DNA from 3 places in the Clostridium hominis genome. Region 1 is predicted to be linked to each of the others. Evidence: riboswitches for the same ligand, from Rfam matches in the RefSeq annotation. Region 1 holds a riboswitch; each other region holds the start of a gene.
What was found. A riboswitch is a leader RNA that binds a small molecule or an ion and turns the genes downstream of it on or off. The one in region 1 is predicted to bind S-adenosylmethionine.
Positions count from the first base shown of each region.

Region 1 (10,884 bases):
AAGCTTTCTTCTATTCCATTTCTCACAACACATAAATGTATATTACCATCTCCTGCGTGTCCAAAACTTACAACTTGAATTTTATATTTTTCTTCTAAGATTTTAGTAAAATCTATAAACTCAACTATTTTATCTATAGGAACTACAATATCTACTGGTTCCTCCTCTGATATGACTTCTACAGCTTTAACTAATGCCCCTCTTATTTGCCATGTATTATTTATCTCTTCCTTATCTTTTAAAAGAATAAAGTCTACAGCCCCACTTTTTGCTGACACTTCCTTAGCCTTATTAGAATTCAATTCAATTTCGCTATCTGTTTCACCATCAAAGGTTAATAAAAGATATGAATTTCCGCTACTGCATGGAAACTTTAAATTTAAGTATCTTTCAGTATTCTCAATTACCTTTTTCTCCATAAATTCAATTGCTGTTGCATTAATATTTTCATTTATTATTCTATTTACAGATTCGATACCTAACTCCAAAGCATCAAAGGCAATAATTGCACTTATAGACTTTTTAGGCTTTGGAATTACTTTTAAAAATGCCTTAGTTATTACTCCAAGAGTACCTTCAGAACCTATAAACAAGTCCTTTAGATCTAATCCTGAACTATTTTTTATAGTATCTCCTCCTAAGTTTAAAATTGTGCCATTTGCTAGAACAACTTCTAACTTTCTTACATAATCTCTGGTTACGCCATATTTTACTGCCCTCATTCCACCGGCATTTGTACTTATATTTCCTCCAATAGTTGCAGTTTTTTCTCCTGGATCTGGAGGATAAAATAGACCTTCATTTTCTACATATTGTTGCAATTGGTTCAATACTACTCCACTTTCTACCTCTACTGTAAAAGTACTTTTATCTAAATTTATTATCTTGTTCATTTTAGATAAATCAAGTATTATTCCTCTTTCTGTAGGAACTGTTCCCCCAACTAAACCTGTTCCTGATCCTCTAGGTGTTACTTTAATATTACTTTTATAAGCATATTTTAATACACAGCTAACTTCTTCAGTATTTACTGGAAAAACCAAAACGTCTGCTTCTCCATAAATTCTTTTAAGCCCATCAGTGAAGTAGTCTCTATTTATATTTTCAGTACTTATAATTCTATCTGTATCCTTTAAAATATTTACTAAATCATTATATATCATATATTAGCCCCCTTATATAATGCCTATCTTTTTAAAAATTTCTTTGATAAATTATCACCTAATAATTGAAAAGCTTGTACAATCACAACTAAAATTATTACTGTAATTATCATTACCCCAGTTTCATATCTATAATATCCATATCTAATAGCTAAATCACCGATTCCCCCTCCACCAACGATTCCAGCCATTGCAGAATATCCAACTAAGCTTACTAAAGTTATAGTTACACCTCTAATTAAACTAGGCAGCGCTTCTATTACTAATACATCAGAGAATATAAGCCAAAATCCTGCTCCTGACGCTATTGCTGCTTCTATCACTCCATTATCGATTTCACTAAAGGCTCCTTCAGCGACCCTGCTAAAAAAAGCTATAGATGCTACTGTTAAAGGAACTGTAGCTGCTTCAGGCCCAATATTAGTACCTACAATCATTTCTGTTAATGGTGTTAGTACTACTAGTAAAATTACAAAAGGAATTGATCTTATTACATTTATAATAAATCCTGATATTGAGTTTATAGATTTATTTTCAAAAAACATCTTATTAGAGGTTAAGTATAAGATAAGCCCTAAAACTCCACCAACTATTATTGATATTATCATAGCTATAAAAATCATCTTAGAAGAATCCATTACTGCATTTCCTAATTCATTTCTAAGAATCTCTAAAGTATCTGTCATATTAAATCACCGCCTCTAATGAATTTACCTCTTCTTCATTTACATCAGCATTTTTTTCAATATATGCTCTTGTATTTTCAATTTCTTGATCATCCCCAATAATATCTATAAGCAAACTACCTAATGGCTTTCCATCAATATAGTCTATCTTTCCATGAATAATATTTATCTGAGTGTTAAACTTTTTAGCTGCCTCAGATATAATAGGCTTTAAACTTGTCTGCCCAATATAATTAACTTTATATAATCTACCTTTTACTAAATCTCGTCTTACTACTTCAGGCAATCTAAGATTAGAATTTTTACTGACTAAAGATTTCGTAACTTCATGTTGTGGCTTAGAGAATATAGAGTATACATCGTTAACTTCTACGACTTCTCCACTACTCATTACTGCAACTCTATTAAATAACTTCTTTGCTACTTCAATTTCATGAGTAATAAATACTATAGTTATTCCTAATTTCTCTTTAATATCTTTTAATAAAGTTAGTATTTCTTCTGTATTTTCTAAATCTAAAGCTGATGTAGCTTCATCACAAAGCAATATTTCTGGATCATTTGCAATAGCTCTTGCAATACCTACTCTTTGCTTTTGACCACCACTTAAATTAGCAGGATAAACATCTTTCTTATCACTTAAGTTCACTAAATCTAACAAATACTCTATTCTTTCTTTCATTTTATTTTTAGGATAATTATTAGCTTTAAGTACAAATTCAATATTTTCATAAATTGTTTTTCCACTTATTAAATTAAAGTGTTGAAATATCATCCCTACTTTTAATCTAAGGCTTCTTAGCTCCTTGCTATTTAACTTTGTAATATCTTTATCTTGTATTATTACTCTTCCTTCAGATGGCTTTTGTAGTAAATTAATTACTCTAACTAATGTACTTTTACCTGCACCACTCAAACCAACAATTCCAAATACTTCACCTCTATTTATTGTAAGAGTTACATTCTTTACTGCATCTAATTTATTTTTACCATCATTAAAAGTTACAGATATATTTTCTAATTTAATCACTTTTTCACCACCATTCCTTTAATTTATAACTATTAATTAGCATTAACATACCACTCTGGTTTGTTAAAATCCTTATATTTTCCACTTTCAATAGCATTTCTAAATTCTTCTGATTCCACAGCTTCTTTTAAATCCTTCCCTAAGTCTTTATCTAAATCTTCAGTTCTTACTGCAACTACATTTTTATATTCTTCTGATAATTCTTCAATAGCTAAAGCTTCTGCAAAATCCAATCCAGACGCTATAGCATAATTTCCAGGTACTAAAGCAATATCTGCACTGCTTATACTTCTTGCTAATTGTGCTGCTTCAACTTCTAAAAACTCTAAATTCTTGCTGTTTTCAGTAATATCATTTTTTGTAGCTTTAGTATCATCAACATTAGAATCTATTTTTATTAATCCTTGAGTTTCCAATAAGGTTAATGCTCTTGCTAAATTTGATGGATCATTTGGTATAGCAACCTTACCACCTTCGCCTAATTCACTTAAAGAGTTAAGATTATTTGAGAATATACCCATTCCTGCTGTTGGAACTGAAATAACAGCTGATATATCTAGATTGTTATCTGCACTAAATTTTTCTAAGTAAACAGTATGTTGCATTAAGTTTGTATCAATCTCTCTATTATTTAAAGCTTTATCTGGTTGAATATAATCACTAAACTCCTTTACTTCAACCTCATACCCATTTGCCTCTAAATAAGGAGCTATACATTCTTTAACCATATCTCCGTAAGGTCCAGGACATACCCCAACAGTAATATTTTTAGTATCTGTTTCTAGAGATTCTCCTCCTTTACTAGCACATCCTACTACTCCTAGTGATAAAGTTGCTGCAAGTGTTATTGCTACTAATCTTTTATTTCTTTTCATTTTTATACCCCCAAGTTTTTATATTAATATTTTTTTATATTTACTATTTCGATTTTGGTTCTAAATCTTATCTATTTATTTTTATAAAGTTAGAATTTATTTTGATACTTTTAATCTTTCAAGTCTCTTTAATGCTTCTTTTAATGTTTCATCTTTCTTTGCAAAATGTAACCTTATATAGTTATTTACATCTTCTTTAAAGAAACTTGAGCCTGGAACTGCTGCTACTCCAATATCCCTTGTAAGATACTCACAAAAGCTTATATCATCTTTCGCACCAAACTCGCTTATATCTACTAACACATAATAAGCACCTTCTGGCTTGAAATATTTAAGCCCTATTTTGTCTAATCCATTTAAAAATAAATCTCTTTTCTTATCATACTTATTTATTAAATCTTCATAGTAATCATCACCAAACTCTAATCCAGGTATTACTGCCTTTTGTAATGGAGCCGCAGCCCCAACTGTTAAAAAGTCATGAACCTTTTTACAGTTATCTATTATTTTTTTATTACCTAGTACATATCCTAATCTCCATCCGGTAATAGAATAGGTTTTAGATAATGAGCTACATGATATAGTTCTATCAAACATTCCAGGTAATGAAGCAAAGTATATATGCTCATTAGGAGGAAATACTATATGTTCATAAACCTCATCAGTAATTACAAAGGTATCAAACTCTTCGGCTAAACTTGCAATATATAACAATTCATCTCTCGTAAAAACCTTTCCTACAGGATTTGATGGATTACATAGTATTAAAGCTTTAGGATTTTGCTCAAATGCTCTTCTTAATTCTTCTTTATCAAATCCAAAACTAGGTGGTTTTAATGCTACATATACAGGCTCTGCCCCTGAGAGAATTGTATCTGCAACATAGTTTTCATAAAATGGTGAAAATACAATGACTTTATCTCCAGGATTGCATACCGCCATCATTGAAACCATCATAGCTTCTGTACTTCCACATGTAACAACTATATTTTCTTCTGGATTAATTTCTATCCTCATGAACTTTTTTTGTTTTTCTGCTAGCTTTTCTCTAAATATTTTTGAGCCCCAAGTTATCTCATATTGATGAGGTCCTTTTTCAGCTACCTCTTTTAAACTATTTAAGATATCTTTTGGCGGATCAAAGTCTGGAAATCCTTGTGATAGATTTATTGCTCCATATTGATCTGCTATTCTTGTCATTTTTCTTATCGTTGATTCAGAGAACCAATCTAATCTATTACTTAGTTCTGCCATTTTTTTGCCCCCTCTTTACTTTTAAATAAAAAAATAAAGCACTAGAGAATAAATCTCTAGCGCTAATAAACACTACATAATTCACCCTCTTATCTACTAGCTAAAAAGCTACAGGAATTAGCACCACGTATACAGTTAAAAATTAAGAATTAAGAATTAAGAGTTGCTACTGAAATTTTCTTGAAATTTCTTAACTTGAAATGCATAAAACTATCTTATGAGTTTTATCCATAACTCTTAACTTTTCTCTACTAACTATTAACTAGTAACAGGTTGCCGGGTTTCATAGGGCCAGTCCCTCCACCGCTCTTGATAAGATTAACAATATTTAGTTGTAATTCCTTTATTTATTGAATTAATATTAAATCAAAATTTTTACATTGTCAATATATTTTAATAATTTTTTCCAAATACTTTTCACTTTGCTTTTGGAATTCTAAATAAAGCACTATTATTTTATTTAGTTAATAATATATAGTTAATTCTCTATAATGTGATAACTTTAGAAGTGGATTTCATAACTCCGACAATATCATACATATTGCTTACAGTTCCAACTTTAAGTTCTCCTTCAAGATGATAATAATTTAAACATGCTCCACAAACTAATACATTAACACCTTTTGCAACTAAAGCATTTAAATGCTCAATAGCCTGCTCGTTTAATGTTGGTACCTTTACCCCATCATTCATAAACAAAATAGCTTTAGGTAAGTCCTCATCTTCAGATAATGTATAGAAAAACATTTTCATTAAAGACTTTCCAAGCTCTTCTGCACCAGCTCCTATAATATCTTTGCCAATAAAAATACACCAATCACCTAAAGGCTTTTTCCCTTGTATTTTATTTAAAACTTCTTGACATTCTTCACAACCATTAGAAAAATGTACTGTGTAAATTCCTTCATTTTCTTCAATTTTAGTTTCAAATCCTTGACTGTTGGCAAGTTTTTTTAAGTTCTCTACAGCTATACCATTGTCTACTTGAACTGAAAAAAACTTAGTTCCTAAATCTATTTCTTTCTTTGCCATTATAACAGGCATAGGGCAAGCTTTTCCTTTCGCATCTATAACTTTTTTCATACTTTCCTCCATTACTTTATACTATATTAATTTTATTTACCATATTTTAATTATATCACCTTTTTAATATAATCTAAATTAATAAAGTTATTTTCATAATAAAATAAGCCTTATGATTAATAAGACTTATTCATTATAATTATTATATTAATTTAAAACCTTTTATTAATTTGAAATTGCAAAACTTTCAAGGGCATCAATTACTTCCTCTTGTCTATCTACAGCTTTTTCATAATTATTGCTTAAACCATAAATACTTGGTGCTTGGGGTAAGCCCGCTAGTAATGTTGCTTCATCATATGTAATTTCATTTGGTTCTTTTCCAAAATATCCATTACAAGCTTCTTTTATACCTGTAAATCCATCACCATAATAAATCACATTTACATATAATTCTAAAATCTCATCTTTTGTATATTTTTTCTCTAAATCATAAGATAAAAATATTTCTTCTACTTTTCTTTTTATAGTTTGCTCTGGGGTTAAAAATAAATTTTTAGCTAATTGTTGAGTTATTGTACTACCACCTTCAACAATTTTACCTGCTTTCAAATTAGTTAATAAAGCTCTACCTATAGATATAAAATCTACAGCCCCATGTTTATAATATCTATGATCTTCTATTGCAACTATTGCTTCTAAAAAAGTTTTATCTATCTCAGAAGCTTGTACATAATTATCTCTTGACTTTATTTCATTAATTTCTTCATCTATAGACATATCTTGCGTAACTTTTTCGTATACACCACATCCGATACCAATAAATGCTGTAATAATAATTAAGCTGAATACAAGTGTAAATTTTATAAATTTCAATGATGTTCTTTTTACCATTTATATCATCCTTTTTTATATTTTCTTATGAGTATACTATACTATAAAATACTTAAGATTCTATATCGATATCTATTACATTTATATTACAATTTTGTCATATTGGAAATTATGAATTATAAATATAAAAGCCAGATATTATCTGACTTTTATCTGGCTAGAAAATGTATTATTTTAATTGCAGTATTTATTATAGAAACTATTTAAGCATTTTATTACTGTTATAGGTTCTCTAGAAACTGCAACTTCCGTTGATAACATAAGACCATCCACACTATTTTTAATATATTTATATATATCATTTGCTTCTGAAATAGTAGGAGTATCTTGACGCCTCATAGACTCTAAAATATATGTAGCTACAATTAGCTTTTTCTTGCTCTTTTTCATTCTATTTATAATTTTCCCTTCTTCATAAGGAATCTCTTCTATAGGAATCTCTGCCTTCAAATCCCCTCTTCCAAGCATTATTCCGTCACTTACTTTTAAGATATCTTCAAAATTTTCTATACCTTCTTTACATTCTATTTTAGCCCATATTTTAGGGGTTCTACTATTATAGACTCTAACTAAAATTTTAATGTATTTCTTTAATTCTATTATGTCATCAGCTTTAGTAACATATGATAAACATATATAATCTATATTATTCTTGACTCCAATTTCAATATCAAATTTATCTTTCTCTGTTAAATGCAAATTATCCCTAATTAATTCTGGTGCATTAACACCTTTTTCTGCTCTTAAAATGCCACCTTTAATTGTCACAGCTTTGATATACAGTGAGTTTTTCTCTATTATTTTAAATTTCATAGTAGCATCCTTCATAAATAATTCTTTAACATTTTTAAAATCATCTAACGAACCATAATACATTATGGGAATTATTCTTATATTTTTGTATCTATTCTTTTCATAGAATTTCTTAAAATCTTTTTCAAGACAAAATATTACTTCTTCTTTTATATTTACTTTATATTCACCAGTAAAAAGCTTAGAAATCCTAAGTTTATTACCTTGCAAGTCTTGTAAAATTTTCATATTAGGATACTCAATATGTATTTCCTTAATTAAGGTTTCAAACTTTTCATAATCAATATGTGAAAAATTAAAACGTGGTATTGTCATACCAGCTTGTGCAAATCTTTTAATATCTTCTATATCTCTTACAGTAGGGCCAATTGAGCAAATTAGTTCCATAATACCTCCTATATAAATTTATAGTACCTTTTTATCTTCTTATGAGCCCTATTTTTAATCATTTGTTTTACTATGTAACCATATGCAGTTATCATAATATTTTCCCCTATAAAATACTATGCTACTTTTGTAACTTTTATTATCACAATTTTATATTTTCAAATAAATAATGCTTACTATCTAATTTAGAATTATAAAGCAAGGTGGACTTATTCTTTGTCCACCTTGCTTTATAATAGTAATATTTAATTTTTATTATAATCTAATCATATCTCTAGAAATATCCCCAAGAGAATAGGCTCCACACATTGACATTGTATCCTCAAGTTCAGCTGCTAATTTGTTTATATATGTTTTAACACCTTCTTCTTCTCCACCATAAAGAGCAGTTACAAAAGTTCTACAAATAAGTACTCCATCAGCACCTAAAGCTAAAGCTTTAAAAACATCTACTCCTGAACGTATACCGCCATCCACAAATATTTTCATTGAATCACCAACTGCATCAACTATATCAGCTAATACTTCTGCAGTAGCAGCACATCCATCTAGTACTCTTCCTCCATGATTAGATACAACAATAGCGGAAGCTCCTGCTTCTTTAGCCTTTAAAGCACCTTTTACTGTCATTATTCCCTTTACTATAAATGGGACAGATGAAAGTTTTATTATCTCTTTAAGCTCTTCTACTGACTTTGCACCTGCAGGAGGATTCATGTTCTTTAAGAATGGAAGACCTGCTGCATCAATATCCATAGCTACAGCAATAGCTCTAGAGTCTTTTACTAAATCCATTTTCTCTTTTATAGTATCTATATTCCAAGGTTTCACTGTTGGTATTCCCATACCATCTACATTTTTTATTGCCGCTGTAGCAGCTTTCATTACATCAGAATTTACTCCATCTCCAGTAAAAGCTAAGATTCCTTCTTTAGCACAAGCTGAAACTAAAATGTTATTATAAGTCATATCATTATACTTATCACCATAATGTAAATTAACTGCACCTACTGGTCCTGCAAAAAAAGGATATTTAAAGGTTTGTCCAAATATTTCTAATGTTGTATCAATCTTTTTATTTTCTGTTAAAGTATCCATATTAACACGAATTTCTTTCCACTTATCATAATTTCTTATGGCTGTATCTCCAATGCCTTTAGCACCTGGTCCCGGCATTTGATTTTTACACACCTTACCATTACATTCATTGCATGCTTTGCAATACTCTCCTATACAAGTTCTTGCATTTGCTAATACTTCTTTATAGTTCATAACTCCACACCTTTTCCTTATATTATACTGATTAATAATATATAATTATATACTATTAAGTTATTAACATAAAGTGTTATTAGTTATCTAAACTATTTATATACACTAATCCATTAAATATTAGGGAATAAAAATGCTATACATCAACTTCATTGATATATAGCGTTTTTAATGTAAAACTATGATAATTAACATTTATTTTAGTCTTTATAAAATTTCAAAACCTCTTCTAAGTATGGAATAGATGGTTGTGCACCTTTTCTTTGAACAGCTATTGATGAAACTTTATTTCCAAATACTACTGCATTTATTAAAGTTTCCTTGCTTATATTTTTAATATCTAATTTAGAGCTAAATCCTCCAATAAAACTATCTCCAGCTGCTGTAGTATCTATAGCCTCTACCTTAAAAGCTGGAACTAGTTCTGTGAAATCTTTACCTATAACTACAGCCCCTTTAGCCCCTAAAGTTATAATTGCATATTTTATTCCACTCTCTAAAAATACCTCTGATGCTTTTTGAGCATCTTCTACTGTATTAATCTTAACTCCTGTCAATACCTCAGCTTCTGTTTCATTTGGAATTATTATATCAATATATTTTAAAAGTTCCTTATCTATCTTTTTAGCTGGGGCAGGATTTAATATAGTTATCTTTCCAAAATCTTTAGCCTTTACAAATGCTTTTAATGTCATCTCCTCTGATGTTTCAAGTTGAGCTATTATTATATTACTTTTTTTAATTGCTTCCTCTGCAATGTTAATTTCTTTTTCTGTAAGTTTCTTATTTGAGCCTGACACAACTATAATTGAATTATCCCCTTCTTTATTAACAGTTATGAAAGCCATACCTGTAGATTCGACATCATCTTCAAATACATAGTCAACATTTATATTATCTTCTATTAACTTATCTTTAAGAATTACACCATTTTCATCATTTCCTATCTTTGAAATCATGTAAACTTCTGCTCCACATCTTTTAGCGGCAACTGCTTGATTTGCCCCTTTTCCTCCAGGTATCTTTTCAAGAGAATTAGCTAAAATTGTCTCACCAACTCTAGGTGTATTATTTACCCCTATAACTAAGTCCATATTCATACTTCCTAGTATGCAAACTTTATTCATAATTTTCTCCTTTATATCATTAGTTAATCTAAACTCTTCTTCATATATTTATTGTAAATAAATATTGCTTATAATTCCACTATTTATACTATTTTAATTAATATTAATTCTCTTTAGAAACTTATGGTACATAAAATATTTTCTACTTTTGATGAAGCTATTTTATATAAATAAAGGAGCCGTTACTTTTACGTAATAGCTCCAAAACTTATTATTTTTTATGTATTCAATATTTCATAAATATCAGACAACTCTACTTCAGTATTATATGTATCATTATCATATAATTTCATCTCGGAATTATGTATAATCTTATTTGGTAATAATATTGTAAATATGCTACCTTCATTCTCCTTACTA
Region 1 is NZ_JACOOO010000042.1:100,625-111,508, reverse strand. It holds gene H8S20_RS17890 (FAD-binding oxidoreductase) at 1-1,163, opposite strand, end outside; gene H8S20_RS17885 (methionine ABC transporter permease) at 1,187-1,849, opposite strand; gene H8S20_RS17880 (methionine ABC transporter ATP-binding protein) at 1,851-2,879, opposite strand; gene H8S20_RS17875 (MetQ/NlpA family ABC transporter substrate-binding protein) at 2,912-3,754, opposite strand; gene H8S20_RS17870 (pyridoxal phosphate-dependent aminotransferase) at 3,851-5,008, opposite strand; SAM riboswitch class I at 5,095-5,327, opposite strand; gene yedF (sulfurtransferase-like selenium metabolism protein YedF) at 5,495-6,091, opposite strand; gene H8S20_RS17860 (biosynthetic peptidoglycan transglycosylase) at 6,257-6,925, opposite strand; gene H8S20_RS17855 (pyruvate kinase) at 7,100-8,125, opposite strand; gene H8S20_RS17850 (alpha-hydroxy-acid oxidizing protein) at 8,381-9,397, opposite strand; gene rbsK (ribokinase) at 9,598-10,524, opposite strand; gene H8S20_RS17840 (sensor histidine kinase) at 10,743-10,884, opposite strand, start outside.

Region 2 (10,884 bases), on a different contig from region 1:
ATTTTTAATTATATCATAATTTTATTCAAAAAAGTATATATTTTATTCCACTTATAAGAAAACTGTTATGAAAAATATTCATAACAGTTTTTATACTATTTTATATAATGTAATACATTATCATATGCATCCCCTACCATACAACACATTTTCTTTCCAGTTCTTCTTACAGCTCTTTGAGTCTTTCTATCAAGCTGTGGTAAAATAACAATAGCAGCAGCTGCTCCTACTACAATTCCGGTTGCAAATCTCTTAAACATATTAATACACCTCTCTTAATAACTTTATTAATATTATTATGTGTATTTTTTGTTATTCTAAACGTGTTAAAATTTATTTACTTAAAGCTTCCTTTGCAAGCATATCTGCCATATCATTGTACTTATCACCACTATGCCCTTTAATTTTTTTAAATTTTATATCAATAAAATTCATTTTTTCTTGCATAAACTTATTATAATCTTGAGTTATTCTATTATTTCTCTTCCATGTACCTATCGCCCAAGATTCAACGCCTTGATAATCATAAGCTATAGTAACTTCTTTGTAACCTTTATCTAAAGCAAATTCTACAGCTTTTTGTGCTCCAAGTACTTCTCCCGAAACATTTCTAAGTGCAATAGCCTCCTCATCAAAGCCTTTACCATTATCTTTGTGTATAACCTCTCCATCCTCTACTGCAACTAGTCCAAATGAATAATTTCCTTTTTCTATCATAAAGCTTCCATCTACATATATACATAATCCTTCATTGCAATTCTCATCTTTTTTAACTGTGCTTACAGATTTTACTTCTGCATTCAATGCAATAAAATCTATAGCTTCTTTTTCTGAAGTAAAACTTTTGTAGATAGCACCTTTAAACCCTATAACTTCCTTTTTACATTCATCCCAAGAATTAAAAATTTTAGGCGCTCCTGATTTTCCTCTATAAACCGCGTAATATTTCAAACTTTATCTTCCTTTCATTACTAAACAGATAAAACTTCTTCAACAAACTCATATAAAGTTTCAACATTTTGAGCTGCTGTAAAGTTTGTTATATATTCTATTAAATTTTTTATTACTAATATTATATCATTTTTACCTTGCCAATTTTCTAAAATTATATGCAAGGGAACATCTTTTACAATTCTATTTAAAGCAAAAAATGCAACTGCTAATTCATCTATTTTACCTATAAACGGTATCTTATCTGGAATTATATCTGTAGGTACAACTATATAAGCTATAGATCCAGATATTATTAACTTCGTCTTAAGTGATACTCTATTATCCTTTAACAATCTTGTTAATAAAGCTGCTATATCAGGTATTACAAAAATATAATCAGAATACTTCTTAACTTTTTCAGGAAGCTTTTCTGATAATTTTTCTCTTCCAACTGTATATATATCTTCAGTCTTACCTCTTTCCTCAGCTTCTCTTAATTCCTCTTCATTTTCCTCTTCCTTGAATAGCTTAACTTCCTTTTTAAGCTCTCCCCCTAAGGAAATAGAAACATTATTAACTCCAACAACTAACTTATCATCTAATAATCTTAAGTCATTTATCGCAAAATCTATATAAGGAACATCCTTTAATATATATTTATATTGAATATTAACCTTACCTTCATTATAAGTTATTCCTTTATCAGCAAAAGACTTTAATACATACTTTAATGCTATTTTTCTAAAGAATGATGCTATTCCTATATTTAACACCTTAAATTTGCATATTTCCCCTTGAATCATATCATTATCTGCTGAATTAACTCTTAATCCGCATTCAAAATCAATAGATAATCCTTTTTTAAAATTACCTTTTATAAGTATACAATCAGATATTTCTATACTATTTACAGTTAATCCTTCAACTGATACGAAATCATTTAATATGCTTAAAAGGTCTTCTCCTGTTAATCCAACAGCTACATTTGTTATATTCATTATTTTAGCCCTCTCCCCTAAATTCAATCTATTTTTCAAACAATTAAAATCTTACTTTAAAGTATACTTCATTTACTTCTATTTTTAAAGCTTGTCTTTATTCTTTGATAAAGTTGTACATAAGTTTAAAAATGTAACTCCCTAAAAAAATAAAAAAGGTCTTTAGCCTAGAAAATATTTTCTAATCTTCTAAAGACCTTTTTGTATTAATTTTCATATCTCATTCTATTTATATAACAAGAATCACTTTCCATTATAAGGTACTACATGCGCTCTCTTAAACCCTCTTTTGTGCATATCTACCATTACATCAATAGCTTCATTGTAATCTTTATAATATCCAATACATACTCTCCAAGCTCTTTGCTGTGTCTCTTTTGGCTCAGTAACTGGAGTAAGTAATAACACCTTATCTACAATTGCCAAACATGCTTTTGCCACCATACGCCCATAACTTTTGCTATCAAATTTCTCCTCTACCTCAGCATTACTTAAGTACTCTCCATAAACTATAACTGACATAATAGAAACGTTATCATATTTTTTGCTCTCATCTTTCAACACTCCTTTTTCATCTGTTCCTAAATCACATAGTATTTCTTCACTTATAAGCTTTGCTAGCCTCTTATTATCATAGTTATCTTTACTATAAAACACCTGAACTCCTTTTGTACTTGTATCTATATGAGAATTCATATGAAAACTTACAAAAAACCTTCCATTATTTTTATCAGCTATGCTTAAACGTTCTTCTAAGGATAAATAAGTATCATCTTCCCTAGTCAGTATTACTTTTTCGCCATTTCTCTCTAAGTGTTTTTTAGCTTCTAATACTGCTTCTAATACTATATCTGATTCTTTTCTACCAAGCGTTCTTCCAATAATACCTGTGTCATTTCCACCATGACTTGCATCTAAAATCCAAACAGCCATGTTGTCATATCTCCTTTGAAACAATGCTATATATTTAATATATTAACTCTAAGATGCCTTTGTGATTAATTAATAGTTAAATTAATAATAAATGAATAAAGCCAGCAAAACTGCCGGCTTCAAATAATATTCTTAAAACTTCTTCTTAAGTTTTAAATGTAATTTTTATTTCTAACTATTAATTATTCCTTGATTAAAATACTGGAACAACTGCACCTTTATATTTTTCATTTATAAAATCTCTTACTTTATCAGAAGTAAGTGCTTCTGTCAAATCTTTTATTTTTTGAGTATCCTCAGTACCTTCTTTAACAGCTAATACATTTCTTCTTTCCTTTAATGCATCCTTATCCTTATCTTCTGCATAAAATGCATTTCCATTTACATCTAATCCTGCTTCTAAAGCATAGTTTCCATTTATTACAGCTATATCTACTTCTTCTAACACTCTTGGTAAACTTGCTGCTGTTAGCTCACTAAATTGTAAATTCTTAGGATTAGATGTTATATCAGTAATCTTTAATATATCTCCCTCTGCTAACTCTATAAGGCCTGCAGCTTCTAGAACTTTCAAAGCTCTTGTTTCATTACTAGAATCATCTGGAACAGCTACTGTTGCACCGTCTTCAATCTCTTCTACAGACTTATATTTATTAGAAAACACCCCCATTGGCTCTAAATGAATTTCTGCAGTATAAGTAAGATGTGTTCCTTTTTCTTCATTAAATGTATTTAAATATGCAATATGTTGAAAATAATTTGCATCAAGATCTCCTTCTTCAACAGATGTATTAGGTAATACATAGTCATCAAATTCAACTATTTCAACTGTATACCCTTTTCCTTCTAGCTCTTCTACAGCTTGTTCAACAATCTCTTTATGCGGAACTGGAGATACTCCAATCCTTATAGTTTTATCATCACTTGATGATGAATTGCTTCCCCCACAACCTATAAGTGATACTGCTAATGCCCCTGTTAATACTAATGATAAAATTGATTTTCTTTTCATATTTAATTGCCCCCTTATTTTTTTAGTTTTACTTATTTCTAATTTAATTTTTTATATAAATAATTTCCTAAGCTTTGCAAGCTTTGAACTATTATTATCAAAATAATTACTGTTGTTACCATATAGTCTGTTCGGAATCCCTGATATCCGTATGTTATTGCAACCTTTCCAAGTCCACCTGCTCCAACACTTCCAGCCATTGCTGAATATCCAATAACGCTAATAATTGTTAGCGTTAGCCCTGAAATAATACTTGGAACAGCCTCCTTAAGCATTACTTTAAATATAATTTGACCATCTGATGCTCCAAAAGATTTAGCTGCCTCAATTACTCCTGGATCTACTTCCTTTAATGAAGATTCAATTATTCTTGCTACAAACGGTGCTGCTGCTATCGTTAAAGGAACTATCGCAGCTGTATTACCTATAGACTTCCCTACTATAGCTCTTGTCAACGGTATTATAAAAACTATTAAAATAATAAAAGGAAAGCTTCTTAGCACATTAATTATAGCATCAAGAATTTTATACACTATTCTGTTAGGCTTTAATCCACTTGGTGAAGTAACAGTTGCTATTATTCCAAAAACAAATCCTAGAATAGTTGCAAATAATGTTGAGAAAAACACCATATATACTGTGGCTCCTAATTCTTTTATTATTATATTTATCATTTTCGCATCCATACTATAGCACCTCCAATATAATATCTTTATTTGATAAATAACTCATAACAGCTTCTCTATCTTTATTATCAATATTTATAGTTAATGTTCCCAATACTTCATCTCTAAACTTTTCAAGTTTCCCTCCAACTATTGAGAAATCTATATTAAGTTCTCTTGCCATCTTTGTTATAAGCGCATTTTCTGAAGATTTACTTGGAAAGAATAATTTTATATTTACACCTTCATGAGATAATGTATCATCATCCTCATCTCCTAAGAACTTCTTTAATGAAACTCCTGGTCTTAAGAATATTTCCTCTGATTTACCTTCAGCCACTAATACCCCACCATCAATCAGAGCTACCTTTTGACATATTTGCTTAATAACCTCCATTTGATGTGTAACAACCACGATGGTAATACCTAATTTCTTATTAATATCACTTAAAAGAGATAAGATATCTTTAGTAGTTTTAGGATCTAATGCTGATGTTGCTTCATCACATAAAAGAATCTTAGGTTCTAAAGCTAATGCTCTTGCTATTGCAACCCTTTGCTTTTGCCCACCACTTAACTCATTCGGCTTATTCTTAGCTTTGTCCGTAAGTCCAACAAGTTCTAGTAGCTCGTCCACTCTATTTTTTATAAAATCCTTTTTATATCCCCAAACTTCTAAAGGTAATGAAATATTTTCAAATACTGTTTTTCTCTTAAGAAGGTTAAAGCCTTGAAATATCATTCCTAAATCTTTTCTAAACTCTCGTTTTTCCTTCTCTTTAAGACATTTAACCTCTCTCCCCATTACAATTACTGAACCTTCATTATAATCTTCTAATCCGTTTATGCATCTTAACAAAGTAGATTTTCCAGCTCCACTATGACCTATAAGACCATAAATTTCACCTTCATTAATACTTAAAGTTATTCCCTTAAGAACTTTTACTTCTCCAAAACTTTTTTCTATATCCCTTATTTTTATCATTAATTTTCACCCCTTTTTTATAATCAAACTCCTTCTCTTATGGTCGAATGAGTATACTCTGTGTAACTTCAAGTATCCAAATTAAAAATTTAGATTTTCACTTATGAAACTCCTTTTACTAAATCACAGATTTAAATAAATATAGTCTTCTAAAAAATAAAAAAAAGCACTTGAGAATAAACTCAAGTGCGAAACAAATCACTATTAATTTACCCTCTCATCTATCAGCTCTAAAGCTGCTGGAATTAGCACCACGAATACAGTTAAGAATTAAGAGTTAAAAACTAAGAGTTAATGCTGAAATTTCCTAGAAATTTCTTAGCTTAAATTGTATAAAACTCTCTTACAAGTTTCATCAATAACTCTTAACTTTTCTCTATTAACTATTAACTAGTAACAGGTTGCTGGGTTTCACAGGGCCAGTCCCTCCACCACTCTTGATAAGAAAAAATATTAAGTTTTAATTTAGTTGATGTTATAAATATATACTTTATTTTCCTTTATGTCAATATTTTTCTATAAATTTTAATAATATTTTTTAAAACTCTATAATTTCTTCTTCGATATCTATTATTTCCGCTTCGCAATTTTCTTCTATAAACGTGATTATATCTTCCTTTGATGCATGTAGCACATCCTTAGAGCTTGCTACTTGTGATATTCCAATTTCTATAATTTTATGGGTATCTTGTTCTCCAATTTCTCCCACTGATACATTGTATTTATTTCTTAATCTCTTACTTATACTTAAAAGTATCATTCTCTTCTCCTTTAATGAATGTACCCAAGATGCTCTCAACTTAATTTTCAACACTAAAACCTTCAAATTATCACCTCATAATTATTTTTCTACTACCTTCAGTTTTCCCTTTTGAAATATGCATATAACCTTTTCTCTAATTAATATTCTAAATTTTATAGTGTATTCTTTTCTAACAGTATATCCTCAACCCTAACAGATAAAATTAAAAAAGCGAGAAGTTTTTAGTTTCCCGCTTTTTATCTATGTATAATTAATATGACTTTTAAAATATCATATGTATTAATATTCTTTTTTTATGCATAATCCAATTGCTCCTGGACCAGTATGTACTCCCATAGCTGAACCTATAGTTTCAAAGGAAATTTCACTAATATTATGTTTATTTTTAATTTCTTCAAAAAAAGCTCTCGCTTCTTCTAATGCTGCCCCATTTAATACCCAAACTCTACATTTTCCACCTTCTAAATAAGAATTAAGTATCTCCTTTAGCTTTGATATAGATTTTTTTCTACCTCTTACTTTGCAAAAAGGATAAAGATGTCCTTCATCATCTGATGATATAATCGGTTTTAAATGCAGCATCTCTCCAACAGTTCCTGCTACTCTACCTATCCTTCCGCCTTTTTTCAAAAATTCTAATGTATTAAAGGTAACATATCCACTTATACTTTTCTTTATATTAGGCAGCTTGTCTATTATTTCTTCAAAAGACGCCTTTTCTTTTATAAGCTTAGATACTTCTAAAGCAATAGCGCCAACTGGGAAACCTAAAGTTTTTGTATCAAAAAAATAATACATTAACTCTGGATGCTCTTCACAAAGAAGCTGTATACTATTAAAAGTTCCTGATAAGTTGCTTGATACACTAACTACTACAACATGAGTATATCCTTCGTCTTTTAATTTCCGGATAATATTCTCAGTGTATTGTAAATCTGGTAGCGAAGTGGTTGGTATAATTCCATTAGATAAATCTTCATATACTTGTTCTTCGCTTATTGTCACTTTATCTAAGTATTCTCTATCACTATAGATTATTCTAAATGGTAGTACTTGTATGTTATTCTCTTTAATAGTCTCCTGACTTAAGTCACATCCACTATCAGTTATTACTGCTATCTTTTGCAAATTACTTCCCCCTAGTTAAAACGATATCATAAATATATCATACAAAATTTGAATTAACCATATTAATTTTTTTACAATTCCTATTCTTATCTGCTTTTTTTGTGAATTCTATCCATATAAAAACTTATTATAAGTGTTAATGCATAATCAAATACTAAGAACACTAAGTTTGCTATTATTAAAAATAAAACAAAAGTAATCATCTTTGTATCACTGCTTATAAATCTCGAAAGAATTTCTTCAACACCTTTTATCACATTTATCCCCAATACATTTTGAAAAAGAATAAATCCTATTATAAATGCTATATTAAAAAAGCCTATTTTATATAATACTTCTAACTTACTCCTACTTCTTTCTGAGAAAAACTTAATAATACCATATATTCCAAAAAAAACAGCATAAAGTATACTTATATTGATTGGTACAATAAATAAGGCTATTAAAGCTGATGCTATATATACAAAAATAGCAGTTTTAATATCACTTCTTATAATACATATTGGTATTATTGCTGATGCTATAGTTAATATAGTTAGTGTATTTATAGGTATTAATGAAGTTGAATATAGAATAATACTTGTTAATGCAACCATTATCCCACCTAATGTTATTTCTTTAGATTTCATTTAATACCTCCTTTCATTAACTAAAAATATTTTTTCCTTACCTACTTTAATTCACTTATTTAAATTCTAAGTAAGAAACTTACTTTGCTAATTAACAACAACCTATTAAGTCTCCGCCCATCATCTCACAACAACAATCTGCACATATAAGATTATTGCAACAAGTACATGCATCAACTCCACCTTGAGCAGTTCTATATGGATTAGCATATCCTCCTGCTCTCATCTTCAACTGATTTAAACTTTGTCTATATTCAAAATTATTAGGATCCATTTGACATGCTCTCTCAATATTGCTAAGGGCTGAATCAAACCATCCTTTATTTAATTGAACTGCTCCATATAAGAAATGCCATTCAGCATCTCTATTTGACATAGCATTTAATCTTCTTTCTGCTTCTATATTATTTCTCATTTGAATAAGTCTTCTTATTTCAGCGTAGCCAGCTACATTATTGCTATATCCGCTATTATAACTTGAGTTTGAATTACTACTATAGTTGGAACTATAAGTACCTCCAGAGTTTCCTCCACCATTTTTTAACATATCATAAGCTTTATTTACTTCTGTTAATTTTTCTTGTGCTAAATCCTTAAGTGGATTATCTCCATATTGATCAGGATGATATTGCTTAACTAACTTTCTGTAAGCAGCTTTAATTTCTTCTTGGGATGCACCTTGCTTTACCCCTAGTACCTCATATGGATTCATTTTAAATACCTCTTTTCTTACTACTTTTACAATTACAATTTTGAACTATCCTAGTATACTTATCCATCATACCAAGACTAATTATATTTTCTAATATTTCTTTATTTCTTTTTAATGGCAACATATCTAAAGCTTCTTTACAGTTATAACCACAATTTAATATTGTGAATTCTATTCTTGGTTTTATTTCTTCAATAAATTCCTTATAACTTTTATTTTCTTTATTATATAAGTAATTTATAGGATTAAACTTATTATTATTAATATCTTCTTCTAAATCATCTAAAGCATCTATTACATAAATCCATTTTCCTATAGCATATCCTAAGTTATATAGATTACTTCTTAACACCTCAGAATCATTATCTATTTCTTCTGGATAAAGCTCTAATATATTCGCCACTATTAAGCTAAAAGGATCACATATTTCATCTATAGAGTTGAAATTTTTCTCTTTTTCTAATAAAGATAATTTATTTAAATTTTCTTCTATTATATCATTTACCTTTGTAACATTTCTATTAAATTTCTTTTTATATGGAGATAGTACCATTGCTCCCATTTTACTCTTTAAACTTTTATCATCATTTATATCATCTATTAGCTTATAATAAATTAAACTAACATTCATAGCTGCAGCATAAGAAAGTGCTTCTCCCTTTATAGCCATAGGCTTTTTATTATGTGGATGTGCTATACATCTTTTCATCTCAAATTTCGGGCCTTCACTATGAAGGGCATCTAGAAGTATTGCTAAAAAAGTCATATCATAATTCAAAGTCATTCTTGGTACATTCCCAAAGTTATCCTTAATGTGCATGCATACACCGCAGTAATATGCTCTAAAAGTTTCATACTCCCTTATTTTCATCTCTGGTTTAAGTGGAGTTACATATCCAAACAAAAAATCACTCCCTAAATATTTATATTAGTATTATAACTTATTATGTTAATCCATCAAATAAAATTTATACTTTTATCAGGTAAAATTCACAAAAATAGGTTATGCATAAGTTTATTGCATAACCTATTTCTAAAATTATTTAATTAGATAGCTATCTACTGGATTTGTTAAATCTTTGAGTATCCAAAATATCTTCAGCTCTATTTCATCTAAATTATCATTTTCAATCTTAATATATGATTTAAGCTCATAATTTTCACCATTGTCACTAGTAAGAGAGGTTCCATCTGATGAAATTATTAATTCTCCAGCTTCATCAAATACGCCTTCGAAAGTTAATCCTTCGATATCCTTAGCTTTTAAGATTAGAATATTATTTCTATACGAAATAAATTCAATATTGTAATTATTCTTTTCAATATATTCTCTTTCTAAATTAACCTTAATATTTCTATCATTTTTATTTGCATAATATACACCATCACAAGTGAATTTTAATGTTTTAATCCCATCATCTAATTCCCCTTCAAACTCTAAATACTTATTTCCAAGATCATCACCTGATATAAAAGAAGAGGAACTTACATATTTATTCCCTTTATTATCTACTAATGTTGGATTTTTAAAACTCATAAAATCATATATTTCACTTTCTAAATTAAACTTCATAACAATTCTAGTTTTAGATGTTTCTATCTTATCTATTACAATATCTCCAGCTTCTGTTTCTATTATATTATCAGATATTTCAATCTCTTTTAGTACATTTCCAAATATCTCTTTTTCTAATTTTATTGGAACATTAAAAGTTGTTATATAATCAATATTTTCTCTTTCAAAAAAGCTACTTTCATATTCATTTTCAGATAAAACTTCCCCTACTTTCGCTTCAGAATTTTTGAATTCTTTCTTTCCTACCTTTAATTCTAAATCAAACTCTTCAATATATTCAGTAAATCCTATTTCTAAATACGCACTTTCAGTTTCTTCCCCATTATAACCACTAAAACTAATCATACTAGGTATTTCTTCTCCTGTATTTTTATTAATAAATTTTGCCTCAACTATATAGTTGTCTGAGCCTATTAAATCATAGCTTATCCATAACCTTTTATAATCTCCAGCTAATCCATTAACTATTAACTTAACTCCATCTTTCTCTTCTATATAACTCATTTCTTTAGTTAATCCTTTATCTACTGCATTAGTAAAACCTTTATCA
Region 2 is NZ_JACOOO010000033.1:68,304-79,187, forward strand. It holds gene H8S20_RS14475 (YtxH domain-containing protein) at 96-260, opposite strand; gene H8S20_RS14480 (ribonuclease H1 domain-containing protein) at 334-951, opposite strand; gene H8S20_RS14485 (YkvA family protein) at 972-1,931, opposite strand; gene H8S20_RS14490 (N-acetylmuramoyl-L-alanine amidase family protein) at 2,175-2,864, opposite strand; gene H8S20_RS14495 (MetQ/NlpA family ABC transporter substrate-binding protein) at 3,058-3,876, opposite strand; gene H8S20_RS14500 (methionine ABC transporter permease) at 3,915-4,550, opposite strand; gene H8S20_RS14505 (methionine ABC transporter ATP-binding protein) at 4,564-5,526, opposite strand; SAM riboswitch class I at 5,741-5,973, opposite strand; gene H8S20_RS14510 (DUF503 domain-containing protein) at 6,065-6,352, opposite strand; gene H8S20_RS14515 (DegV family protein) at 6,569-7,417, opposite strand; gene H8S20_RS14520 (DUF2232 domain-containing protein) at 7,504-8,046, opposite strand; gene H8S20_RS14525 (J domain-containing protein) at 8,138-8,758, opposite strand; gene H8S20_RS14530 (DUF5685 family protein) at 8,760-9,662, opposite strand; gene H8S20_RS14535 (DUF4179 domain-containing protein) at 9,798-10,884, opposite strand, start outside.
Region 2: another riboswitch for S-adenosylmethionine. It lies ahead of H8S20_RS14505 (methionine ABC transporter ATP-binding protein); the one in region 1 lies ahead of H8S20_RS17870 (pyridoxal phosphate-dependent aminotransferase).

Region 3 (10,884 bases), on a different contig from region 1:
TAATTCAGAAGGTTTTAAGAGTACAGACTTAAGACAAGCTGTGGAAGAAGTGAAAAGTAATAAATGTATAGATGAAAGAATTTACTATTTTTCAAAAGTTAAAATAAATGAAGAAAAAAATATATTACCATTTATATTAGATGGAATAAATGAAGATACTATAGAAGAAGCGGAAATAAGTAACGGAAAAGTGTTGAAGGCAGAATTTATTGATGGAAGTAAGATTAACCTAGGACAAATTAATTATGATACTGGAAAGTATATGATTATAGGAACACCAATAATTTTTGTAACATACTAACAATTAATATGGAGGGTAATATGGAAAAAATTATAGTTAAAGGCGGTAATAAACTTCAAGGGGAAGTTGATATAAGTATAGCGAAAAACTCAGTTTTACCTATAATTGTAGCAACTATCTTAAATCCTAGAAAAATAACAATAAAAAAAGTGCCTTTACTTGAAGATGTTCTAGTGTTAGTAAATTTATTGAGAGAGTTAGAATGTTCTGTTGAGTTTTCTGATATAACAGGAGATTTAATAATAGATACTTCGAATTTAAAGGAGATAGAGCCAAGCAATGATTTAATAAAACGTATGAGGGCATCATTTTTAATTGTTGGACCTATGCTTGCTAGATTTGGTAGATGTAAGATATCAATGCCTGGAGGTTGCAATATAGGAAGTAGACCTGTTGATCTTCATCTTAAAGGATTTAAAAAATTAGGTGTCGATATTGAAAGTGGTCATGGATATATTAATACAAAAACTGAAGGATTAAAGGGTGGAAGGGTATATTTAGACTTTCCTTCCGTCGGAGCTACAGAAAATTTAATGATGGCAGCGGTATGTGCTGAAGGAGTTACTATAATAGAAAATGCAGCTGAAGAACCAGAGATATGGGATTTAGCACGATTCCTTAATAGTATGGGTGCTAAAGTAGAAGGTGCAGGCTATGGAAGAATAACTATAACTGGAGTTAAAGAATTAAAAGAAACAGAATCATTTACACCTATATACGATAGAATTGAGGCTGGAACATTTATTGTAGCAGCAGCAATAACTAAGAGTAAGATAACTATAAATGGAGTAAATGAAGAGCATTTAATGCCTTGTATAGAAAAATTAACCGAAGTTGGAGTGAAATTTAAAATAGATGGCGAAAAAATGTTAGTAGATGGCACTGAAGATAGGTTCCCAGTAGATATTAAAACTTTACCATATCCAGGTTTCCCTACAGATATGCAACCGCAGATGATGGCATTGCTGTCACTTACTAATGGAGTAAGTATTATAACAGAAACTGTATTTGAAAATAGATTTATGCATGTTGGTGAACTGGTTAGAATGGGAGCAAATATAAAGATAGATGGAAGAATAGCTATAGTTGAAGGTGTTAAGCAACTAACAGGATGTGAGGTGAAAGCAACAGATCTAAGAGCAGGCGCTGCTATGATTTTAGCAGGTTTAGTTGCAAATGGAGAGACTATAATAAGTGAAATTCACCATATAGATAGAGGTTATACAAGAATTGAAGATAAATTTAATAGCTTAGGAGCTAATGTTCATAGAATTAAAATATAAAATAGTTATATTTAAAATAAAGACATGCTGATTAGATATGTCTTTATTTTTTTATATGTTATAGAATTATTTTACAGATTAAAACATATATATAGTTTATGGATAAAGATAGTGGGAGGTTAGGGATGAATAAAAGGTATAAGTTAGATTTAGATGAAGGAATTAAATTTATATTATTTACTACAATTTGTATAGTATTATTTATGATAATTACACCAAGTATGTTGATTAAATCAAAAGGAATCAAGGGGAATGAATTATCAGAAGTAGATATAGAAACAGAGCAAACTGAACCTACAGCATCAACAGTAGAGATTAAGGATATAACTTTAAGTGGTGATGAAACAGTAAGTGTATATATAACTTCACAAAATAAGATTGTTGATGTTCCATTAGAAGAATATATATGTGGTGTAATTTCAAATGAGATGCCAGCATCCTTTGAGATGGAAGCTTTAAAAGCTCAAGCTGTAGCTGCTAGAACATATTTAGCTAGTAAAAAAATTAAGAACTGTGTAAAAGCTAATGGAGCAGATATATGTGATTCTACACATTGTCAAGTTTATACGTCTAAAGCTGTTAGACTTGAGTTATGGGATGAAAGTGTTAGAGATGAAAATTGGAATAAGATAAGTGAGGCTGTTGAATCAACCAAAGGTCAAGTATTAAGTTATCAAAATGAATTAGTTCTTTATCCTCAGTTTTTCTCAACTAGTTCAGGAAAAACTGAAAACTCAGTTGATTTATATTGGTCAGATATACCGTATTTAAGGTCAGTAGAGAGCTCTGGAGAAGAAATATCACCTAAATTTGAGAGTGAAGTACCTATGACAATCAGTGAGTTTATTAATAAATTTGAAGAGAAGTATCCAAACTCGTCATTAAATGAGGATAATATTGAAAGTAGCATAAACATTACATCTAAAAGTGAAGCAGGTGGGGTAAAAGAGATTCAAGTCGCGGGTGAAACAATTAGGGGGCAGGATTTTAGATTTTTATATGGATTAAATTCAAGTAATTTTACTTATGAAATAAATGATGGAAATATAATATTTAAATGTAAAGGGTATGGGCATGGAGTTGGAATGAGTCAATGGGGTGCTAATGTAATGGGTAAAGAAGGAAAGAGCTATGAAGAAATTCTTAAACATTACTATACTGGAGTTGAAATTACAAATTTAAAATTTGGAGAATAAATAAATAGAGTATTTTTAAAGACTTTTGTTGAAAAACAAGAGTCTTTTTGTTTTTTTTTGATGAAATTTGTAGTACGGAAATTGAGTATAAATTGAATTAAATTTGTAGGGGGGGCAAGACTACAAAAAGGAGGTGTTGATATGAATTTAAACAACAAAGATAAGGTTAAAGACTTTTTTAGAAGGGAGGGCTTTTACTTTATTCTACTAATTTGCTTATGTATAGTTGCAGTTGTAGCAGCCTTTACTATTAAGAAAAATAATGAGTTGAAGCAAAGTAATGATCATAATAATGAATTTACTCTAAATGTTGAGGATTCAACAAATGATTCTGCAGAAACTTCAAGAAATGAAATGCCAAATGCAGATAGAGTTGAAAATGGTGACAATGTGGCAGAGGGATCAAATGAATTAGATGAAGTTGCTAACAACGAAGAAGTAGATGACTATACAGAAGTAGCTGATAACACAGAAGATGTTCCTGTTTCTAATACAGTAACAGAAGTAGTTTTCCAATTACCTTTAGAAGGTATGATTTCTAGAGAGTATAAGGAAATGGTTAGGTTACAAAATAGTGAAAGTGGAACAGTAGATAGAACTAGAAGAGGTATTGATTTAAGTGCTTCTGTAGGAACAGCTGTTAATGCTGCAGCAGAAGGTAAGGTAATTGAGGTATCAAAGAGCACAGAAGATGGAAACTTTATAGTTATAGAACACACAAATGGATTAAAGACTAAGTATGCAAATTTAGATGGAGAAGTTTCAGTTGCTGTTGGAGATACAGTTTCAGCAGGCGATCAAATTGGAATCGTTGGAAATAGTTCAATGATATTTACTTCAGAAGTATGTGGAGATGTATTAAATCTACAAGTTGAAGATTCTGAAGGAAACCAAGTAAATCCATCAGATTACTTTAGTTTCTAAGAAAAATAAATCAGCCATTTGAATTTCAAATGGCTGATTACTAATAAGAATTATATTTTAATTAAATCTATTTTTTGAGGAGGTTACATTTTGAAAGACTACATTGAAGAAAGAGTACTAGAAGTTGCTCAATATATTATTGATTCAAAAGCTACTATAAGAAAAACTGCTAAGGTATTTGGAGTAAGTAAAAGTACTATTCATAAGGATATGACAGAAAGATTGCCTAAAATTAATCCCAGTATTGCAGAGCAGACACAAAATATACTTGAATTAAATAAGGCAGAAAGACATATTAGAGGTGGAAAAGCTACTAAATTAAAATACAAAGCTATTGAATGATAATACCTTTACATATATAATATTTTTAAAGAATAATTTGTCTAAAAAAGAATTATCTTGAATTATTATATATCTAGTAGGAGTGAAGAAAATGTGGTTTTGGAGAAGTGGGAACGACCTTGGAATAGACTTAGGGACTGCTACAGTGCTTGTTTATGTAAAAGGTAAAGGTATATTATTAAAAGAACCGTCAGTAGTAGCCATAAATAAAAATAATAATAAGGTACTAGCAGTAGGTGAAGAAGCAAGAAAGATGATCGGAAGAACTCCAGGAAATATAGTTGCAGTACGTCCGCTAAGAGATGGAGTTATTTCTGATTACGATGTTACTGAAAGAATGTTAAAGGAATTTATTAAAAAGGCTTGTGGTAAGGGAAGAATAGTAGCTCCAAGAGTAATGGTTTGTGTTCCATCTCAAGCTACTGAAGTAGAAAAAAGAGCCGTAATGGATGCTGCTAGAAATTCAGGGGCTAAAAAAGTTCATATAATCGAAGAACCACTAGCAGCTGCAATAGGTGCTGGATTAGATATAACCAAGCCTAATGGAACAATGATAGTAGATATTGGTGGAGGAACTACTGATATAGCTGTTATATCATTAGGAGGAGTAGTTGTTAGGAAATCAATCAAAATCGCTGGAGATAAATTTGATGAAGCAATAATAAAGTATGTTAGAAATAAACATAAAATAATGATTGGTGAGAAAACTGCAGAAGATGTTAAGATAAAAGTAGGATCTGCGTTTAAAGATTCAAGAAATTTATTTACTACTATGAAAGGTAGAAATTTAATAACAGGTTTACCAGATGAAGTTGAAATAAGTACTGAAGAAGTAAGAGAAGCTTTGTCAGAGCCTGTATCTGTAATAGTTGATGGAGTTAAGAGTATACTAGAGAAGACACCACCTGAATTAGCTGCGGATATAATAGAAAAAGGAATATTGATGACTGGTGGAGGAGCTTTATTAGATGGACTTAATAAGCTTATAGAAGAAAACACTGGAGTTACAGTTGAAATAGCTCATAATTCTGTTGAAGCTGTTGCAGAAGGGACAGGTCAAGTTTTAAACTTTATAGATAAAATAGATTCAGATATTTTTGGAAAAGAGATAAGTCTAATAGATTAATTATAAATATATAAATGGCACTATAAGTTATTTCTTATAGTGCTATTTATTATATGAAGAATTAAGGTAATATGCATGGTTTAGTCCATGACAAATAACTCGTGCCATTTCGAATACTAAACTAAGTCTAATACCTCTAGAGGTAAAGAATTCAGCATTGTCACTAGAGTCAACTATTCCTATTATTGAGGATACACCTACTTCAGGCAATGACTTTCCTACACCTTTACCGGGATGAATAGGATAATCTCTTACATGTATTTCGCCAATAGAATTAGTATCTCCTAAACAAGCGTCAATTCCGATAATCGTAGCTTGTGGATGAAGTTTTTTTATTTCATCAATTTTTTTATCTATGTTTAAGGCATGGATAGGTGATTCTAGTGTTCCATATACAGGAACAGGGAAGGATGACTCTTCTAAAAAAGTACCTACTAAAGGACCTAAACAATCACCAATACATTTATCTGTGCCAATGCAAACTATAATAGTTTCAGATGTTACATATTTTCTTATAAATTCTGCAATTTCATAATAAGATAAGTTAGATTTATAGTTAACTTTTCTTTTCAAATATACCCACCACCCCTCAATAATAATATATATGAGAGAAAAACTAAGAATATAATAAGTATAAAAAAAGAAAAAATGGAAAATATTTTTAATAAGGTGGTGATATTAAATGAAATGGAAGATAATAATGAGAACTATGTCACTTTTAGTTATAGTAGTAACTATATTTATAGTAGTTTTATATGAACCAAATATTAAAAATAAAGATATAAGTAGTTTGGAAGATGAGACAACTGAGATTACAGAAGGGGATGTGGAAGAAACTTCTTTATCAACAGATAAGCAAATATTACAGGGAAATAGTTCTGATGTTTTAACTTTAAATTTAGATAATATAATTAACAGTTTAACTTTAGATGAGAGAAATGTAGTTGAAGGAATATTAGATAAACTTTCAGTTGTTGATTGTGCTAAAGTTAATTCTATTTTGAATAATGGTAGCATAGATTCAAAGAAGGAAGCTATGGAATATATTAAAAAACGCTTGGTAGAAGAGGATTATGATAGGCTTGTAGGTATATTAAATCAATATATTGACTTAGTGTAGTTATAATGGCTATTAAAGTTATATAAGTGCTTAATATTAAGTAAAATGAAGGAAAATAGAGCAAATTAAAAATAAAATCGGAAAATGAGCTATTATGAGGCTTGAAATATTGTTGCTATGAATATATACTAGTCATTGTCAGTTCGGCAGTGATGCACGAAATGATGAAAGTTATTAATACGATATGGGGGAGTTCCCGAGTGGCCAAAGGGGGCAGACTGTAAATCTGTTACGTTTCGTTTCGATGGTTCGAATCCGTCCTCCCCCACCATTAATAACTTAATTAAATATGCTGGTGTGGCTCAATGGCAGAGCAGCTGACTTGTAATCAGCAGGTTGTTGGTTCGACTCCGATCACCAGCTCCATTAAATGGGGGAGTTCCCGAGTGGCCAAAGGGGGCAGACTGTAAATCTGTTACGTTTCGTTTCGATGGTTCGAATCCGTCCTCCCCCACCATTTAATTTTTTGAAAAATAAATAATAACGTGGAAGCATAGCTCAGCTGGGAGAGCATCTGCCTTACAAGCAGAGGGTCACAGGTTCGATCCCTGTTGTTTCCACCAAATACGCTGGTGTGGCTCAATGGCAGAGCAGCTGACTTGTAATCAGCAGGTTGTTGGTTCGACTCCGATCACCAGCTCCATTAAAATGGGGGAGTTCCCGAGTGGCCAAAGGGGGCAGACTGTAAATCTGTTACGTTTCGTTTCGATGGTTCGAATCCGTCCTCCCCCACCATTAAAAGCATAGTTTATCTATGCTTTTTTATTTTGACTTAAAATAAGTAATATGTATTATAAAAAGTTGAGAATATATTAGAATTTAAATTTATTGACATTAGTTTTAATAATTGTTAATATATATTACAGTAAATAAAAAGTAAATAAAATTTGATATTAGTTCTTATCAAGAGAGGTAGAGGGAGAGGGCCCTGTGAAACCCGGCAACCTGTTACCAATTAGCAGTTGATAGTTAATAAATAATAATTAAATTAACTTAATTATTAATTTTTAACTTTTAATTATTAATTGTATACGTGGTGCCAATTCCTGCAATTAATTTTGCAAGATAAGAAAGACATGGTTGAATATTACGTCTCTTCTTTATCTTAAGAAGAGACTTTTTTATCTTTAGAATTAATATCATCTTAATTAAGAGAGGAGATATATAATGAGAAGATTATTTACATCAGAATCAGTAACAGAAGGTCATCCAGATAAAATCTGTGACCAAATATCAGATGGAATATTAGATAGTATACTAGCTAAGGATCCTATGGCTAGAGTAGCTTGTGAAACAGCTGTAACTACAGGAATGGTTATGGTAATGGGAGAAATATCAACATCATGTTATGTGGATATCCCTAAGGTGGTTAGAGAAACTATAAGAGAAATAGGTTATGATAGAGCTAAATTTGGGTTCGACTGTGATACATGTGCTGTATTAACATCTATCGATGAGCAATCATCAGATATAGCTATGGGAGTTGATGAAGCATTAGAATCAAAAGCTGGTGATAAAGATGCAGTTGAAGCAGTTGGTGCAGGAGACCAAGGAATGATGTTTGGTTTTGCAACAAATGAAACACAAGAGTTTATGCCATTACCAATAGCAATGGCTCATAGATTATCTAGAAGACTTAGTGAAGTAAGAAAAAATGGCACATTACCATATTTGAGACCAGATGGAAAAACTCAAGTAACAGTAGAATATGATGATAACAAAGTTATAAGAATAGATACAATAGTAATATCAACTCAACATGGACCAGAAGTTAGCCAAGAACAAATAAGGGAAGACTTAATGGAACACGTAATTAAAGCAGTAGTTCCTGCAGAGCTTTTAGACGAAAATACTAAGTATTATATAAATCCAACAGGAAGATTTGTTGTTGGTGGCCCACAAGGGGATAGTGGATTAACTGGTAGAAAAATAATAGTTGATACTTACGGTGGATACGGTAGACATGGAGGAGGAGCTTTCTCAGGAAAAGATCCAACAAAGGTTGATAGATCAGCAGCATATGCAGCTAGATGGGTAGCTAAAAACTTAGTAGCAGCTGGAGTTGCAGATAAATTAGAAATTCAATTAGCTTATGCTATTGGAGTTGCTAAACCAGTATCAATTGAAGTTGAAACTTTTGGAACAGGAAAACTTTCAGAAGAAGAAATAGTGAAAATAGTAGAAAAATCATTTGATTTAAGGCCAGGTGCAATAATAAGAGATTTAGAGTTAAGAAATCCTATTTACAAGCAAACAGCAGCTTATGGGCACTTCGGTAGAAATGACTTAGATCTTCCATGGGAAAGATTAAATAAAGTTGAAGATATAAAGAAATACTTATAATAAAAAAAGGAACTCACAGGAATTGCTGTGAGTTCCTTTTTATTAAAGTGTGTTATATACCACGTTTCCGTTAACAATAGTCATTTTTACGTTTATATCTTCATCAAAAATAACTAGGTCAGCATCAAAGCCTTCTTTTATTAAGCCTTTTCTATCTTCTACTTTGCAATGTTTAGCTCCGTTATATGAAGCCATTTTAACTATTTCGTTAAGTGGGTAATTAGAGTTGTTATAAACATTTCTAATAGCTTTATCCAAAGTAAGAACTGATCCAGCAAGTGAACCACTTAATAATCTAGCAGCACCATTTTTAACTTCTACATCTTGACCACCTAAAGAATACATGCCATCTTGCATTCCGCATGCCATCATTGCATCAGTAACTAAAAGTACCTTATCAGTTCCTTTTTGCTTATAAGCAGTTCTTAATGATGGATAAGAAATATGAATACCATCAGATATAGTTTCAGTAGTTATTTCTGAATCAAATATTGCCCCTACAACACCAGGTTCTCTATGAGTAAATGGAGTCATAGCATTGAAAAGGTGAGTTGAGTGGCAGAATCCACACTTTATACCGTCCATAGCTTCTTCATAATTAGCTTTAGTATGTCCCATTGAGCAAACTATACCTTTATCAGAAAGATAGGTAGCTAGTTCTTTAGCTCCTTCTACTTCTGGTGCCATTGTTATAGAAACTACTGCATCTTCGTCTTCACCAACCATTTCGTTAAAGTTTTCAATTGTTGGATCTATTAAGTAGTTTGGGTTTTGAGCACCTATTGCTTTAGGGCTTATAAATGGACCTTCTAGGTGGGCTCCTAAAACGTTAGCTCCATCTGTACCTTTTATTTTAGCTTCTTTAATTGCAGACATAGCCTTTCTTATGTCTTTTTTATCTACAGTCATAGTAGTTGGAGTAAATGAAGTAGTACCATGTTTAGCAATAGTTTTAGCTATTGTATTTATAACATCGTATGTTCCATCCATAGTATCAACACCACCAGCTCCATGTATATGAACATCTATGAATCCAGGGCTTAAATATAATCCTTTACCATCTATAACGTTATCATTAGCTATAGAACTAGGATTTATTTCTTTAATTTTACCATCTTCTATCAAAACAGAACCTTCTTCTATTTTGTCTAGGTAAATTAATTTACAATTTTTAATTAACATAAAAATACCTCCTACATAACTCAAATTTAAAGCAATATGAGTTAAATTTATATAATATGATATAATTATATAATATAGAAGATAAGATTTAAAGGTGTGAACAATAAAATGGAAGTGCTAGAAGGATTAGTTGAGGCTATTATATTTAAAAGTGAAGATACGGGATATATAGTAAGTAAGGTAACAGCCAATAAAGAATTAATTACTGTTGTTGGAATAATGCCTCTTATTAAAGAGGGACAGCAGATAAATTTTAAGGGGTCATGGATTAATCATAAGCAGTTTGGTCGACAATTTAATGTAGAGGAGTATCATGAGTTATTACCGTCATCGGCAAAAGAGATTGAAAGGTATTTATCAACTGGTATAATTCATGGTATTGGACCGGTAACTGCAAAGAAAATAGTAAATAAGTTTGGGGATAAGACTTTAGAGATTCTGGATAACAATATTGAGAGATTAAAAGAAGTTGATGGTATAGGTGAAAAGAAATTTAGTATAATATATGATTCTTACTTAGAGAGTAAAGATTTAAAAGATATAATAATGTTTTTCCAAAAACATGGGATGACTATAAATCAATGTCTAAAAATTTATAAAAAGTTTGGACCAGATTCAATAGATATAGTTTCAAAGAATCCATACATATTAAATGATGAAATATCAGGAATAGGTTTTTTAACAGCAGACAGAATTGCTAGAAGTTTAGGGATTGAAATAATATCACCTTTTAGAATACAAAGCGGAATTAGATATGTTCTTAATAATTTCTCAGCATTAGGAAATACATATATGCCACAGGATATGCTTATAGATGAATGTAAGAAGGTTCTTATGGTTGAGGAAGAACTTGTAGTAGAAAATATATACAATAGTGTATTAGAAGGAAAGTTAAAGGTAGAAAAGATTAAGGAAATAGATGCAGTGTATACTCTACCTTATTATTACTGTGAGTTAGGAGTAACTAATAAGATAATAACTTTAAGCATAGAGAACTTCCAGACTATTAATACTGATGTTTTGTTTGAAATAGAATCTTTTGAAAAAAGATATAATATAAAATTTGC
Region 3 is NZ_JACOOO010000035.1:30,999-41,882, reverse strand. It holds gene H8S20_RS14940 (hypothetical protein) at 1-301, shown strand, start outside; gene murA (UDP-N-acetylglucosamine 1-carboxyvinyltransferase) at 322-1,584, shown strand; gene spoIID (stage II sporulation protein D) at 1,710-2,780, shown strand; gene H8S20_RS14925 (M23 family metallopeptidase) at 2,922-3,704, shown strand; gene spoIIID (sporulation transcriptional regulator SpoIIID) at 3,795-4,046, shown strand; gene H8S20_RS14915 (rod shape-determining protein) at 4,138-5,172, shown strand; gene yyaC (spore protease YyaC) at 5,215-5,745, opposite strand; gene H8S20_RS14905 (hypothetical protein) at 5,855-6,292, shown strand; tRNA gene H8S20_RS14900 (tRNA-Tyr) at 6,479-6,563, shown strand; tRNA gene H8S20_RS14895 (tRNA-Thr) at 6,584-6,658, shown strand; tRNA gene H8S20_RS14890 (tRNA-Tyr) at 6,665-6,749, shown strand; tRNA gene H8S20_RS14885 (tRNA-Val) at 6,780-6,855, shown strand; tRNA gene H8S20_RS14880 (tRNA-Thr) at 6,861-6,935, shown strand; tRNA gene H8S20_RS14875 (tRNA-Tyr) at 6,943-7,027, shown strand; SAM riboswitch class I at 7,190-7,364, shown strand; gene metK (methionine adenosyltransferase) at 7,460-8,635, shown strand; gene nagA (N-acetylglucosamine-6-phosphate deacetylase) at 8,678-9,817, opposite strand; gene recD2 (SF1B family DNA helicase RecD2) at 9,926-10,884, shown strand, end outside.
Region 3: another riboswitch for S-adenosylmethionine. It lies ahead of metK (methionine adenosyltransferase); the one in region 1 lies ahead of H8S20_RS17870 (pyridoxal phosphate-dependent aminotransferase).